3 regions of the Dietzia sp. NPDC055877 genome follow, and region 2 is predicted to be linked to each of the others. Evidence: riboswitches for the same ligand, from Rfam matches in the RefSeq annotation. Region 2 holds a riboswitch; each other region holds the start of a gene.

Region 1 (5,284 bases), on a different contig from region 2:
CGGCTTTGCCGGCGTGGCAGCAGCCAGGCGGCTCGGCAAAGCGAAGATCCCAACACTGCTGATCGACCGCAACAACTATTCGCAGTTCCAACCACTGCTCTATCAGGTGGCCAGCTCGCAGCTCCCGCCGAGTGACGTGGCCGAGCCGCTGCGCGCGATCTTCCGCAAGCGTCCGAGCGTGCGCGTGTTGACCGCCGAGGTCACCGCTATCGACGCCGCTGCACACACGGTCACGGTGGACGACGGAACGGTGTACTCCGCTCAGACACTCGTGATCGCCGCCGGCGCCGTCGTGAACTTCTTCGGTACCCCCGGCGCCGCCGAGCACGCGTACCCGCTGTACTCGGTCAGCGATTCCACTCGGCTCGGGGCGGCGATTATCGAGCAGTTCGACAAGGCCGACGCCCGGGTGGCCGCCGGCGAGGCGCTCGACCCCACGAACATCGTCGTGGTGGGCGCCGGGCCGACCGGAGTCGAGATGGCGGGTGCGATCGCAGAAACCGTCAACACGGTGGTGCCGCGAACGTACTCCGACGCGGTTCGCGAGGCCTTCACGGTCCACCTCGCTGATCTGGCCAAGACGGTTCTCGGCCCCTTCACCGAGGAACTTCAGCAGTATGCGCAGGAGCACCTCGAGGAGCTCGGTGTTCAGCTGCACCTGGGCACCAGCGTCAAGGAGGTGCGCGCCGACGGCGTGACGCTCTCCGACGGCGAGGTCCTCGCCGCGCCGATCGTGATCTGGGCGGGGGGTCTGCACGCACAGCCCGTGGTCGGGCAAGCGGGCATCACGCCCGGCAGGGGCGGCCGACTGGATGTCAATGACGACCTCACAGTTCCCGGTTTCCCGGGCGTCTACGCGCTCGGGGACGCGGCCAACATCCCTGACGGTGCCGGTAAGACGCTCCCCGGCCTGGGTGCGGTGGCCAAGCAGGCGGGGGCGTGGGCCGGCGAGAACATCCTCGCCGACCTCAAGGGCACACAGCGTACGGCGTTCGAGTACCACGATCGCGGCTTCATGGCGATGATCGGTCGGATGGCCGCGGTGGCGGAGGTCGGCAGATCGCACAAGCAGCTCCACGGGCCGCTGGCATTCGCCGGATGGCTCGCAGTGCATGATGTCCTGCTGCCGTCGGCACGTCCCCGCTACAACGCCCTGGTCAACTGGGTACGCGACTACTTCACCGAGGACCGCACCGAGTTCATCGTTGGCGACGCCACCCGCACCTGAGATGTCGCCGGCGCATCCGTCACCAGCTTCTGACGGATGCGCTGGCGTCAGGAGGGGCGCTCGCCACGGCACGGAACCGCCTTCGGGGTCCGCGCGCAGTCGTCGAGCGCCGAGAGAGGGTGCCCGCTGGTCGGGGGGGGGGAGGTGGCGGGGACGACGACGAGGTGGGCAGTCACTAAACATACGCGGCCCATCCGGTGTACCTGCGGTGCCGAATAGCGGACATGGACCAGGTTCCTCACTCCCCCGCCTACTTCCGCGTTGGGATCGCCGGCCCGGACATAGCGGACGTGTTCACCGGTACGCCATCCGCAGCGCCCGATGAGGAGACGCGGGCGAGCTCGCGATTGCCGAACTACTTCGATGACGCCAGCGTGTGGTGGAGCAACTGGGTGGCGGTCGCGGCGACGGGCTGGGGCGCGCTGGTCGTCATCGCACCACTGATCGCCACGCACTTCCTCGTGTGGGCGGTCGGCACCCGACGGGGGTGAATGATCCGACTTCCCGAACCGACTGCGACCGAGCGGAGCGCAGGGACAGGACGCCTCGAACGCCGACCGCATGACTACGCCCGGTAGACGAGCTTTATGGCGTTGGCCCGGCCGTCGTCGCATGGGCACGAGTAGGGAGAGGCGTCGGTGGGTCACATCAGGTACGGCCTCTTTGCCGCGAAGTCGGCGACGGGCCTGCGCGTGGCCGATGCGGGGGCGGTGGTCACCTCGCAGACCGGGCTCAATGTCTCCGCCGGCGAACTGGTGGCGGCTGCCGAAGTCAGGGGTCTGAGCGCCGTCTCCACGGCAATCCAGGCGGCCCCTGTTGGCCGTCACCGGCAAGGCACGCTGACGCCGACGCGTAGGCTGAGGGGCGACACGGGGTGCCCTGGACGGGGCTGAGATCACACCCGAGCGAACCTGATCGAGTTAGCACTCGCGGAGGGATGTCATCGGCGTAGCCACGGCTGCTCCTGCTCGAGCGGTGGTCACCCCTCACACGACCACCGCAAGGAGAACCATGGCTTCGCGACCCGACGCTGCGCACGATCAGCACACCCGGAGGATCAGGTTCAACGCCTTCGCCATCAACGGCGTGGGGCATCAACTCCCCGGGATCTGGCGGCATCCGGCAGATCGGTCGCGGGACTATACGAACCTCGAACAGTGGACCCGTCTCGCCCGGCTGTTGGAGGGCGGGTTGTTCGACGGACTCTTCCTCGCGGACGCCTTAGGCCCGTATGACGTCTACGGCGGGAGCAGCGACGCTGCGCTGCAGACGGCGGCAAAGATCCCGATGAACGATCCGATGATGCTCGTCAGTGCCATGGCGGCGGTGACGGAGAACCTCGGCTTCGGCATCACTGCGAGCACCTCGGCAGAGCACCCGTACACCTTCGCCCGGCGGATGTCGACGCTGGACCACCTCACCCGGGGCCGGGTGGGCTGGAACGTCGTGACCGGCTACCTCAAGAGTGCCGCGCAGAACCTGGGCGAGAGCGACCAACTCTCCCATGACGAGCGCTACGACCGGGCGGACGAGTATCTGGAGGTGCTCTACAAGCTGTGGGAGGGCTCCTGGGAGGACGACGCGGTGGTGCTCGATGCGGAGCGGGACATGTACGCCGATCCGGCGAAGGTCCACCCGATCCGCCACGAGGGAACGTACTTCACGGTCCCCGGCGTCCACCTCTCCGAGCCTTCTCCGCAGCGGACCCCGGTGATCTACCAGGCCGGCGCGTCCGCGCGGGGAATCCGCTTCGCGGCCGATCACGCGGAGGCGATCTTCGTGGCGTCCCCGACCATCGGCCAGACCAGGGACCAGGTCAGCCGGATCCGGGAGGGGCTGGAGGCCGCCGGGCGGGGCCGGGATGCCGCACGCGTGTACGCGCTGCTCACGATCGTTGTGGATCAGACCGATGAGGCGGCAGCTGAAAAGTACCGAGACATCTTCTCCTACGCCTCTGAGACGGGAAATCTGGTGCTCAACTCGGGATGGTCCGGAATTGATCTATCCCGACAGGACCTCGACGCACCCATGGACCCGGTCGCAACAGAAGCGATCCAGACCACTGTGTCGAGCCTGTCGGGGGCCTCGGACGCCGACGGACGCTGGACGTTGCGTGACAGCGCCCGGTTCAACGCGACGGGCGGACCCGTGGTGGTGGGCTCGGCGGTCACCGTGGCCGACGCCCTGGAGAGCTACATGGCGGAAACGGACGTCGACGGGTTCAACCTGGCCTACGCGCTCAACCCGGGCACCTGGGAGGACGTCATCGAGCATCTCGTGCCCGAGCTGCAGCGCCGGGGACGGTACCCGCTGGACGCGGAACCCGGCACTCTCCGAGCCCGGATGTTCGATCGAGGTGACCGGCTGCCCGATACGCATCGCGGGGCCAGGTACCGCGGATGACGCTTCGATGCGCCGTGTCGTCGGCGTAGTCCCACACCGACGTCGATCGTGGCGCCGTCAGGAGAGGACCAGAACAGTGCCAGCGGCGCCGCGGGTACATCGATCGGGCACACCGGCCACCTGTGCGACAGGCACGACGGTGGTGTCCGCGTTGAGCTCGCGGCCCACGGGGTGCTCGGCCCTGTCGACCGTCACCGACGGCTTGCCGTTCTGCAGCACGAACGTGGCGTCGGACGGGAAGATCGCCAGTTGAGGTGCTCCGGCTCCGGCAACCGCGAAGCACCCGCCCGGCCCGGTGATGAGTTTGTTGCTCGCGGGTCCCGGCGAACCGGTTGGAACGGAACCGGAGTACTGGAGCCCGAGGACGCCCTGTTCCCCGCGGACGGTCACTTCGAGCATGGCCTCGTTGTCCGGGGGTTCCGCGCGTGTTCCGGGCGCCTGATCTGCCTCAGGGGCCCCGCCATCGGCGACCTGCGGAGCCGCCGCTGCGGTCGTCGTCTCCGTCACCGTGGTCGCCGTTGACCCCGATCCGCTCGAGCCGCAGGCGGCCAGGCCCAACGGGATGAGGGCCACGACGGTGGGAACGATCAGACGGCGAGTCAATGACACGAACTTCCTCCACCGTTCAGAGCCGGGCATTGCCATCCAATGCACTCGCGGCGTCGAATTCCAGACATGTACTCGGTTCCGCACTCCCCTCCCCCCGCGCAGTTTCGCGTGGCCACTACCGCCTCCGAGGCGTCCGAGTTCTTCACCGACGTGGAACTCGCGAGGCAACACGACGACGCGCCCCGCGCCGGGGCTGGGTCGACGATGAGAGAGAATCTGTCACGCCTTCCGGACTACTTCTGTGACCTCTGGTCGTGGTGGGGGCACGGGGTCGCGGTTGCAGCCACGGGCTGGGGCGCGCTGGTCCTCATCGCACCGCTACTCCTGACCCATTTACTCCTGTGGGCGACCGATGCGTTGCGTACGTTCGCCGGGTTCAGGAACCGAAGCTAAACCGCGAAGCGAGGAAGGGCAGCAAACCCATGCACTCGGGGGTCAGCGCCAAGCACATCGGCTCGTCCGGCCCGGGGCCGAAAAGGTAGCGCAGCGGGTTCTCAAGGGAGCCTTCAGGGAACATCGTTACTCCTCACGATCGGAATCTGTTGTCCTACACGGTATATCGGACCCCGCGCCCGTGCCTGTTACGGCCGTGCGATTGACGGGGACCGCTCCACCACCCTTCGGGCGGGCAGCGCCGCGAGAATCGGCGAAAGCCGCGATTACACGTGTCGACACGAAGTAACGTCCGCTGTTAAGGACGAGCTCCTCCGAGCATCGTCGGCTGTGTGTCAGCGCTTCGCCCTGCTTCTGGAGGCATTGTGAACAAGCTCGCCCTCGCGGTTCTGGCCGCCACCACCCTGACCCTCACCGCGTGTGGCGGCGGCGGAAACGACGCAGTGTGGGCCTCGGGCGGCGACATACGGACCCCGGATGAGACCAGCCGCTGCACCGAGGACATGGCCGGCGGCACCATCACCATGGGCGAGTACGTCATGCTCCCCTCGTTTTCCCCCGGCCAGGGCCACTACGGGCTACGGGGCGGCGCGCAGTCCGCCGCTATCTACGACCGACTCATGCGCTGGAACCCCGATACGGCTGAGTTCG
Region 2 (5,284 bases):
TCTCACCAAACGCTTCGGCGCGGCCACCGCCGTCGACGACCTCTCCTTCTCGGTGCGACCAGGTGTCGTCACCGGATTCCTCGGCCCGAACGGGGCCGGAAAGTCCACGACGATGCGCATGATCGTCGGTCTTGACACTCCTACTTCAGGGGAAGCGCTGGTCAACGGTGTCTCGTTCCGGGAGCTGGACGCTCCCGCGCGGACGGTGGGCTGTCTGCTCGACGCGTCCTGGACCCACGCCAACCGTTCCGCCGGCTCACATCTGAAGATGATCGCCGCGGCGGCGGACATTCCCGTCTCGCGAGTCGACGAGGTGCTGACCCTGGTCGGTCTCGCCGACGTCGCCGGTCGAAAGGTCGGCGGTTACTCACTGGGTATGCGCCAGCGCCTGGGCCTGGCCACGGCCATGCTCGGCGATCCCGAGATCCTCATGTTCGACGAGCCAGTCAACGGCCTGGACCCGGAGGGCATCCTCTGGATCCGCCGGTTCATGCACGCCCGCGCGGCGGAGGGCCGCACGGTGCTGGTGTCCTCGCATCTGCTGTCGGAGATGGCGCAGACCGCGCAGGACCTCGTGGTGATCGGCCGCGGTCAGCTGCGCGCCCAGACGTCGGTCGAGGAGTTCCTCTCCCAGGCCAGCTCGGCGGTCGTTCTGCGTACCCCGCACGTTGACGAGTTCGCGTCGGCGGCGCGCGAGGAGGGGGTCAATGCCAACTTCGACGCGCAGCAGGGCGTGTTTCTGATCGACGGTCAGAGCGCCCGCCAGGTGGGCGATCTCGCCGCCAGCCTGGGGATCACGATCCACGAACTACACGAGAAGCGGGCGTCGCTGGAGGAGGCCTTCATGGCCCTCACCGACCAGGACGTCGAGTACCACGGTCAGGAGTCCGCCCGATGAACCTTCTCAAGTCCGAGTGGATCAAGGTCACCACCACCAAGAGCGCCTACTGGCTGTACGGGATCGGGATCGCCCTCGCGCTGGGGATCGCCGTTCTCCTGGGCCAGCTCGAGCAGTCCTCGGGCGGCGAGCCGGTCGCGGGCGCACCGGGTGGCGGGAGCTCACCGCTGTTCGCGATCACAGGCGTCAGCGCCTTCACGGTGCTGCTGGTGTGGATCGCGGCGATCGTCGCGGTCACCGGCGAGTACCGCTACCACACGATCCGGTCGACCTTCCTGGTCACGCCCGCGCGGTGGCCGGCCGTGGTGGCCAAGACGGTGCTGTTCGTCGTGCTGTCGATGATCGTGGTGGCCGTCGCGGTGATCGTCTCGCTTCTCGTGGCGGGCGTGCTGTCCGGCAACGACGAGTGGACCCCGTTCTCCGGAGAGGGGCTGACGCTGCTGTGGCGCTTCCCGGTTTATTCCGCGCTGGGCACGGTCGCGGTGATGGGCCTGGCGTACCTGATGCGTAACGCGGCCGGCACGATCTCGTTGTTCCTCGTGTGGATCCTGGCGGTCGAGGGCATGGTCTCGCTGATCCCCAGGATCGGCCAGGATATCGCCGCCTGGATGCCGTTCTCCAACGGTGACTACTGGACGCAGGGCGAAGCCATGCGCGGGTTCGTCACCTGGGGCCAGTGGCCGGCGTTCGCCTGGTTCGCCGCGGTGTGTATTGCCCTGTGGGTCGTGGGGTTGGTGGTGACCCTGCGCCGCGACGCCTGATCCCGGCCCCCGCGGCCCCGCCGCCGCCCACCCCCGCCGCTCTGCCGCCGCCCAGCCTCTGCCGGCGTCCCGCAGCCGCCCCGCCGGCCGGTAGGTACGACTTACGCGCCCGGAACGCCCGATCTTGGTGCACTTACGCGCCCGGAATGGACCATTCCGGGCGCGTAAGTGCAGGTGATGTGTGCATTCCCGGCGCGCACGTCCCGCCGGGGCCGGGCCGAAGCTGGGCGGGGCTTGCGCGGACCACATTCCGCCGAGTGGTCTGACCCGCTCACAATTTCCCAGGGCAGGTCCCGGCGTCAGCATGATTTGCGACCACGCGAGACAGAACGGTCGGCAGCCGGTTAGCTCGAGCTGGCGCCGGGCCGTCGCCCCGCCGGGCCGGCGGCTGGGCAGGGTCAGGCGCCGCTGAGGGGCAGATAGACGCGCCCGCCGGCGTCGGCGAACTCCGCGGACTTCTCCGCCATCCCCGCCTCGATCGCCTCCACTGTCTCCAGCCCGTGCTCGGCGGCGTAGTCGCGGATGTCCTGCGAGATGCGCATCGAGCAGAACTTCGGGCCGCACATCGAGCAGAAGAGGGCGGTCTTGGCGGGTTCGGCCGGCAGGGTCTCGTCGTGGAACTCCCGAGCGGTGTCCGGATCGAGGGCCAGCGCGAACTGATCCTTCCACCGGAACTCGAACCGGGCGCGGCTCAGCTCGTCATCGCGCTCCTGCGCGCGCGGATGCCCCTTGGCCAGGTCGGCCGAATGGGCGGCGATCTTGTAGGTGATCACGCCGGTCTTGACGTCGTCCAGGTTCGGCAGCCCGAGGTGCTCCTTGGGCGTGACATAGCAGAGCATCGCGGTGCCGGCCTCGGCGATCCGGGCGGCCCCGATCGCGCTGGTGATGTGGTCGTACCCCGGCGCGATGTCGGTGGCCAGCGGCCCGAGCGTGTAGAACGGTGCCTCCTCGCACCACTGCTCCTCGAGTCGCACGTTCTCCACGATCTTGTCCATCGGCACGTGGCCGGGCCCCTCGATCATCACCTGCACGCCGTGCGCCTTGGCGATCCGCGTGAGCTCGCCGAGGGTCCGTAGTTCGGCGAACTGGGCCTCGTCGTTGGCGTCCGCGATCGACCCGGGCCGGAGCCCGTCCCCCAGAGAGAACGTGACGTCGTAGCGCGCAAGGATCTCGCACAGCTCGGCGAAGTGGGAGTAGAGGAACGACTCCCGGTGATGGGCCAGGCACCACGCGGCCATGATCGACCCGCCCCGCGAGACGATCCCCGTGACCCTCGTGGCCGCCAGCGGGACGTACCGCAACAACACCCCGGCGTGGACGGTCATGTAGTCCACGCCCTGCTCGCACTGCTCGATCACGGTGTCGCGGTACAGCTCCCACGTCAGCGCGGCCGGGTCGCCGTTCACCTTCTCCAGCGCCTGATAGATCGGCACGGTGCCCACCGGTACGGGCGAGTTCCGCAGGATCCACTCCCGGGTGGCGTGGATGTCCTTGCCGGTGGACAGGTCCATGATCGTGTCGGCGCCCCAGCGGGTGGCCCACACCATCTTCTCTACCTCTTCGGCGATCGAGCTGGTCACCGCCGAGTTCCCGATGTTGGCGTTGATCTTGGTCATGAAGCGTTTGCCGATGATCATCGGCTCGCTCTCCGGGTGGCGGTGGTTGGCGGGGATGACGGCCCGGCCCGCGGCCACCTCCTCGCGGACGAGCTCCACGTCGACGCCCTCACGTGCGGCGATGAACCGCATCTCCGGCGTGATCAGACCGGCACGCGCCCACGCGAGTTGGGTGCGGACCAGGGGCGCAGGCGCAGGCGCGGGAGCGCCCGACGACGTGGCTGCGGGCGACGGTGACGAGTGTGACGACGACGCCGTCACCGACGACGCCGTCACCGACGACGCCGTCACCGACGACGCCGACACCGACACGGGAACCGGCCGCGGGTGTGGCCATTCCTCACGGGTGCGGGGCAGGCCCACCGCGAGATCGTGGCAGTCGGCGGCGGTGGTGTAGCCGGTGTACGGGCCCGAGGTGTCGTAGACGTCAAACGAGGTGCCGTCGGTCAGCTCGATCCTGCGGGCCGGCACCTGCATGGTGACGCCCGAGCCAGCGGGGTTGTTCTCGGTGAACGGGGGCGGGGTGGTGGCGTTGTCGTCGTCGTACCCCGGTGCCTCTACACCCAGGTACGTCTTGCGGCTCGCATAGATGGGGCCGCACGTCACGTCCTCGACAGAAGTAGAGGGGCGTGCGTCAGTAGATGCGTGATCAACCATGAGATTTCCAGAACTCCCTACGCCGGCATGATCCGGACAGGTTCTACGGTCGACGACCCGGCCGGTCGTCCTCTCAGCCCGCGCTCCGAGGCGGGCTCCCGTGTGGATGGGTTATGAAGTTGTGCCGTCCGAGGGTAGCGCGGGGAGTAGGGTCTCCGGAAGTAGCACCGTCGGCCCGAAGGAGTCGAGATGTCCACCGCCACGTCGTTGAAGCTGGTCCACAACTCGGATCGCGATCGGTTCGAACTGTGGGACGACGAGACGTTCATGGGGCTCGTCGGCTATGAGATGGACGGCGAGGTCTTCATCCTTCTCCACACCGTCATCGAGGAGCGATTCGGGCAGCAGGGCATCGCGCGGCTGCTGGTCAGCCTGGTGCTCACCCGGATGCGGCTCGACGGGGCCAGGATCCGTCCCGTGTGCAGCTACGTGCGGCGCTTCCTCGTCCGGTTCCCCGAGTATCAGCTACTCGTCGCGGCCAACTGACGCGCGCGGGTCTCATGCGCGCGGCTGAGACGCAGGTGGCGGGCGTAGTCTGGGCGTTCGAGTGAACCGCCACGAACGAAGGATCGACATGACCTACCCGCCCCAGGGTGACAACTCCGGCCAGGACAACGGCTACACCGACTACTCGTCGCAGACCGGGTACAACGCGCAGTCCGCGTACGGGCAGGGGGCGCCCGGCCAGTCGGGCTACGGGCAGTCGGGTTTCGGCCAGCCGGGCTACGCCCAGGCCGACTACGCCGCACAGAACCCGTCGTTCGGCAGCGCGGGTGCGACGCAGATCGGTCCGCCATCGAACGTGGGATGGGCGGTCGCCTCGATCCTGTTCTTCTGGCCGCTGTCGTTCGTCGCGATGACCCGCGCACTGCAGGTCTACCCGCTGTGGGCGGCTGGCCGGCACGCCGAGGCGGAGGCGGCCAGCGCGACCGCCAAGAAGCTCGGGATGATCTCGCTGGCCCTGGTGGTACTGCTGATCGTGCTCTACGTGGTGTTCATCTTCGTCCTGGTCGGCGCGGCTGCGACGGCCGGGTACTGACCCGAGACGCCGTCTGACGACGAAGGACGGGGCTGCTCCGGGTACGGAACCCGGGGCAGCCCCTTCTGTTGTGTGGCCGCCCTATTGCGTGGCCGCGCCCATCGTCCGGATGACATCGAGGAGCTGAGACGGCGCGTCCGGCGAGAACGCACCAGGCCGGATGGTCACGGTCTCCCACGTGCCCGAGTAGGGGAACATGCCGTGCGCACGGTAGAGGTCGGCGGACACCGGTGATCGGTGCATCCGGCCCGCCGAGATCCCGCTGAACGGCACCAGCCACGACAGCTGCGTCAACTCGATCCCCTCCGCGACC
Region 3 (5,284 bases), on a different contig from region 2:
GCGCGGCGGGGGCCCCGGAGAAGACCACAGCGAGGATCGGGTAGATCAGGAAGACCTGCCAGATCAGCGAGAACAGCACACTCGGACCGGTGATCGCGGAGCGGAATCGCCGCCACCGCGACGGCCCCGCAGCTGCTTCATCGTTCACCGACTTCGCGCTGACCTCCGGGTCCGCCACTGGTGACGGGGACGCACGCGTTGCCGTTGTCGTCGTCGTACTCTCACCGCTCGTCATGCCCGGTCGCTCCTCACACCCGACCGCGGCGGCGACGTACCAGCACCGCGGCTGTCGTACCCAGTATGAGGGCCCAGGCAACCACGTTGAGCACAGGCAACCACACCGGATCGACCACGCCGTCGGCCACCACGCCGCCGGTGATCGGATAGCGGGCCAGCGCGTTGACCCCATAGAGCGGTGTGAAGCGCGCCAGGTCCAGCATCACGCCCGACAGCGGGATGAACAGGTTCCCCGCGAACGCGAGCAGGACCAGGCTGCCGCCCGCGACCCCCAACGCGGACTCGGAGCGGAACGCCATTCCCGCGCTCAGTCCGTAGCCCGCGAAGACCGCGGAGCCGAGCCACGCCGCGCCGAGCGAGAGCACCCAGGCCAGCGGTGTGGCCTGCGCGCCGGTGGCCGCGCCGGCGATGCCCACGGTGAGGACGGGCACGGCCGCGATGGTCATGGCCACGGCGGACTTGGTCACCACGAAGCCGGCGCCGCTCCACGGGGTGAGTCCGAGCTGGCGGCCCCACCCCTGGAAACGCTCGAGGGCGGCCCCACCGCTGATGGCGGTGGTGGCGGTGACCGCGCCGTAGACGGCCATCGAGATCATGACGACGGCGCCCACGTTGCCGTGCGCGACGGGTGCATCGCGGTAGCTCTGCGCGCTGCCGAACACGAAGTACATGACCAGCGGCAGGCCGACGATGAAGAAGATGTTGGTGATGTCGCGCAGGGTCCGGCGCAGGTCGATGGCCCAGTAGGTGACGTTCATCGGGTGGCCTCCGGATCGGTGTCGGTAGCGGCAGGGTCGACGGGTGCCGTGTCGGCCAGTGCAGGGTCTGCAGGACCATCGGCGGTGAGGGTGACAAAGGCGTCGTCCAGCGACCTGGCCGAGATGGTGACCTCGCGCGCGGACGTCTCGGTGAGAAGGACGCGCGCGGTGGCGTCGCTGTCCGAACTGGTGAGGATCACCCGGGCAGCCGTGCGGTCAACGGCGGTGACACCGGGCAACTCCTCCGGCGACGGCTCGCCCGCCATCGGGTCCCAGACGGCGGTCACGCGACTGCCGGCGGCCATGGCGCGGACGCGGTCGACGGGGCCGTCGGCGACGATCCGCCCCCGCGCCATCAACACGATGCGGTCGGCGAACGCCTCCGCCTCCTCCAGGTGGTGCGTGGCGAAGATGATCGTCGACCCGGATGCGGCCTCAGAGTGCATGGTCGCCCAGAACTCACGGCGGGTCCCCACATCCATCGCGGCGGTGGGTTCGTCGAGGATGAGCAGGTCCGGATCGGACAGCAGCGCGAGCGCAAACCTCAGGCGCTGCTGCTCACCACCCGAGCACCGGGCGACCCTGCGGCCGCCGAGTTCGGCGATCCCCGCCCGCTCGAGCACCTCCCCGACCGACAGCGTCCGGCGGTAGAGTGCCGCGATCGCGCGGACCGTCTCCTCCACCGTCAGGTCGGCGAGCAGACCTCCGGTCTGGAGCACCGCGGCGATCCGGCCGGCCGCGATCGCCTCTCGCGGGGCCTCGCCGAACACCCGGACCTGGCCCTCCGTTGGTTCGGTCAGCCCCAGGGCGATGTCGAGCGCGGTGGTCTTGCCCGCACCGTTCGGGCCGAGGAGCGCGACCACCTCTCCGGGGTCGATGCGCAGGTCGAGCCCGCGGATCGCGCGGACGGGTCCGGATCCGCGAACCGTGAACGTCTGGCCCAGGTCCCGGAACTCCAGAGCCGGCGGCCGCGGACCGACACCGGGAGAACGACCCGTGGCCGTGGCTTCGGCGGGTGGGGTGTGGGCTGGGCTGTGCTTGACCATGCCTCCACGATCGTCGGCCAGCGCCCGCCTGAACAGGGCTGGCTGTCACGACTTACCCGGTGACATCTGTCATGGGTCGGACGTCAGAGCCCCTCACGACGTCGTCGAGTCGTGAGGGCTCGCTGAAACAGCGTCTCCTCTCAGCCCTTGACCAGACCACCGTCCACGATGAGGTTCTGCCCCGTCACCGCCCGCGCCCACGGCGAGGCGAAGAACAGCACCGCGTCCGCCAACTCGGCGGGCTCGATCGCGCGACGCAGCGGCGTGCCCGAGGCGATGAGGTCGAAGACCTCTTCAGGTGTAGCGGCACTTGCGTCGGTGGTGCGCAGCAGCCCGCCCGAGACCATGTTGACCGTGATGCCGTCCGGCCCGAGGTCTGTGGCCAGGGTCCTGGTCAGCGAGAGCGCGGCAGCTTTCGCGGCCGTGTAGTCGTGGTACGGCACGACCGGGTGCTGGAACAGGTTGGTACCGATGTTCACGATCCGCCCGAACCCGCCCTCGCGCATCCCCGGCAGCGCCGCCTGGGTGGTGGCGAGCGTCGCCTTGACGGCGCCGCGCAGCTGTGCTTCCATGTCCGCCCAGGTCAGCGTCTCGGGCGAGGGGCGGGCGTCGCCGTTGAATTCGAAGTCGGCGAGGGCGTTGTTGATGACCGTCGTGATCGGCCTGTCGAAGTGGGTACGTGCCGCCTCGACGAGGCTGCTTACCTCGTCGTCGTCGGTCACATCCGCCCGGACCGCCACGGCGCGGTCCTCGCCGAGCTCACGGACCAGGTCGGCCGCGGCCTCGGCGCTGCGACGGTAGTTGACGACGACGAGCGCGCCCTCGCGCCCGAACGCCCGCACGATTTCCTTACCGAGGCCCCGGGCTCCGCCGGTGACCAGGACTACCTGCTCGTCGATACGCACGCTGTTCCCGGAATTCACTGCCACTCGCTTTCCGGCGGTTCCCGCGAAGGGTGGCGATGCATACCCGCCTACCTGCGCAGAGACGCGGCCGCGGTATCGACATTCCTTCGCTGGAACTACCCAGATCAGGTTCGACGGGTGTGATCTCAGCTGCCCGGATGGGCGGCACCCCGTGTCGCGGCCCAGCCTAAGTCATACCGCGAGCCACAGCGTGCCCCATCGCCCGGCCGACGCCACTGAACCGGTCACAGATGCCCTCGACGATGTCCTCGGTCTTGTCGTACATCCCGGCGGAATCATCCATCTGATCGACAGTGTTGCGTGCACTGCGCTCCAGCAACCCGTCGTACCTCTGCGATCAAATGGCTCGCTTTCACACCTTCGACGAGCTCTGGACCTACGCCGGTTCTATACACGGATCTTCCATTCACCCGTGATGTTCTCCCAATACGAGTTGTGGTTCGGAACCGTGTCCGAGACATCGACATCCACGAGGTTCGGAGCCTCGCACCCGGTTCCCTTGAGCCCCACGGCGACGCTGCCGACTTCCGCGACCGCGTACGCATTCTTGAGAACCGCGTCGTTTCGAGAGAAGTAGTTGACCACGTACCCCGAGGTGGTCGATGCAACCGATGCCCAGTCGAACTTCTGGCCGATCGCAGCCCCGAGAATTCTGAGATCCCGGACCTTCTTGCCTGCCTTGGCTTTGGACAGGGTTTGTGTCGCAGTCGCCATCACCCGGCCGCCGAGACTATGTCCGACCAGGATCGCCTCGCCCTCGAATCGGGCGAGGATGTCGCCCAAGATCACTCCGGTCTTGTCCGCGCGAACTCGTGCCACATGCCATGGGTTCTTGGCCAGATCCGTTGCGACCATCACCGGCATCAGCGGGCTGAGTCTTCCGGCCGCAGCTTTACTAGCTTTCCTCGCGACGGCGCCGACCGCGAAGCGTCCCGCCTGAGCTCCACCGATCGAACCCAATAGGAGAGCCACATCGTTGAGTTCCTTCGAGCCCCAGTGCAGGAAGTAGATGGGCTGATCCGGGTACGTCTGCTCAACGAACCCGACCGACTTCCACCATTGGATATCGCCCTCGGTGGTGAAACCCCGAGCGATGATCACCGGTGTACCGGTGCCCTCCCGGAACAGTTCCAGCTTGAACGACTTGTCATCGCGCAGATAGGCATTGGTCACCGACGCCCCCAGCGCACCACCCAGCGCTGCGCCGACGGCGGTGACGACCATTGTCCCGCCGGCCATTCCCAGTCCACCGGCCGCAACCGAACCGCCACCGAGGAGTGCGAGACCGAAACTCTGCGCGGCTGCGCCACTGAGCGCAGCGCCGGCTCCCACCTTCGACGCCAGAACTCCGACCGCGCCGCCCACCGCCGGCGCAGCCATCAGCGCGAGCGGGAAAGCCGCCCCGACCGCAAGAACTGCAGTGAGCCCAAGCTTGGACCCCTTCGCGAGGTTGGGCTTGTCGTACTCCATGAACGAGGCGAAATCCTCGAGTCGCTCCAAGGGGTCACGCGCGCGCTCAAAACTCGGGAGAGTATGCGAGTGTTCGGCACAGAAACTCGGCAGATGCACCCTGTTGAGGCTGCGAACTGCCATGTTCTTGCACCTGGGTGCAACACAGACGTCGGTGGCGGACCCGCAGGCGTCACAGATGTAGGTCGAGGTCTGCGTGCTGGCGCTCTCCACTTTGTGGTGGGTCGACTTCTCGATGCAGTTGGAGCACCACCCGACCCGGGATTCGTTCCCGAGTTCGTCGATGAGCACCGTCAGACGCTGTGCGACCTTCGCGTGTACTTCTGCCTTCTTGAGAAGCGCAGACGACGCCTCATCGTCCACCATCTCCGATGCCTGCTGCCGGAAGCCGGCGTACGCCCAGAGATTGTGTTGCAAGGTCATGTTGCCGACGAGTTGGACGTCGCCCTCCGCGGCCGGCTCAAGATCCCCGGGCTGCCCCGTCAAGGTGAGCTTGCGTCCCTTGGGCGACCGCGCCTGAGCCTTCAACGGCCCGTCGGGACTCTTCTCGAACCAGATTGCTTCCATGACCATGCACTTGCCTCACTATGCGACGCGGGAGTGTGCCGCCGATCGCCGCACCGCGCATAAGGGTAATCCCACCCGTCGATCCGTTGATCCTCAACCGACGAGTTTCAGCCCGACGACGCCGCCGACGATCACCAGCAGAAAGATCACCTTGAGCACGGACACCGGCTCGGCGCCCGTGATCATCGCGTAGATCACGGTCAGCGAGGCGCCGATGCCCACCCAGACCGCGTAGGCGGTGCCCACGGGCAGGTCCCGCATCGCGTAGGCGAGACCGCCC

What was found. A riboswitch is a leader RNA that binds a small molecule or an ion and turns the genes downstream of it on or off. The one in region 2 is predicted to bind thiamine pyrophosphate.
Region 1: linked by a shared signal. The riboswitch ahead of ACWGLC_RS12820 (LLM class flavin-dependent oxidoreductase) and the one ahead of thiC (phosphomethylpyrimidine synthase ThiC) in region 2 are both predicted to bind thiamine pyrophosphate.
Region 3: linked by a shared signal. The riboswitch ahead of ACWGLC_RS02745 (3-oxoacyl-ACP reductase) and the one ahead of thiC (phosphomethylpyrimidine synthase ThiC) in region 2 are both predicted to bind thiamine pyrophosphate.

What each region holds. Positions count from the first base shown of each region.
Region 1 covers NZ_JBSHCV010000012.1:72,015-77,298, reverse strand. The annotation lists gene ACWGLC_RS12830 (NAD(P)/FAD-dependent oxidoreductase) at 1-1,228, shown strand, start outside; gene ACWGLC_RS12825 (DUF1295 domain-containing protein) at 1,453-1,719, shown strand; TPP riboswitch at 2,089-2,183, shown strand; gene ACWGLC_RS12820 (LLM class flavin-dependent oxidoreductase) at 2,240-3,631, shown strand; gene ACWGLC_RS12815 (hypothetical protein) at 3,689-4,240, opposite strand; gene ACWGLC_RS12810 (DUF1295 domain-containing protein) at 4,280-4,633, shown strand; gene ACWGLC_RS12805 (ABC transporter substrate-binding protein) at 4,999-5,284, shown strand, end outside.
Region 2 covers NZ_JBSHCV010000008.1:35,340-40,623, reverse strand. The annotation lists gene ACWGLC_RS10530 (ABC transporter ATP-binding protein) at 1-898, shown strand, start outside; gene ACWGLC_RS10525 (ABC transporter permease) at 895-1,659, shown strand; gene thiC (phosphomethylpyrimidine synthase ThiC) at 2,058-3,932, opposite strand; TPP riboswitch at 3,928-4,043, opposite strand; gene ACWGLC_RS10515 (GNAT family N-acetyltransferase) at 4,122-4,418, shown strand; gene ACWGLC_RS10510 (CD225/dispanin family protein) at 4,507-4,971, shown strand; gene ACWGLC_RS10505 (arylsulfatase) at 5,053-5,284, opposite strand, start outside.
Region 3 covers NZ_JBSHCV010000002.1:120,060-125,343, reverse strand. The annotation lists gene ACWGLC_RS02760 (sensor histidine kinase) at 1-148, opposite strand, end outside; gene ACWGLC_RS02755 (ABC transporter permease) at 249-995, opposite strand; gene ACWGLC_RS02750 (ABC transporter ATP-binding protein) at 992-2,041, opposite strand; gene ACWGLC_RS02745 (3-oxoacyl-ACP reductase) at 2,182-2,946, opposite strand; TPP riboswitch at 3,032-3,129, opposite strand; gene ACWGLC_RS02740 (DUF726 domain-containing protein) at 3,355-5,004, opposite strand; gene ACWGLC_RS02735 (DMT family transporter) at 5,098-5,284, opposite strand, start outside.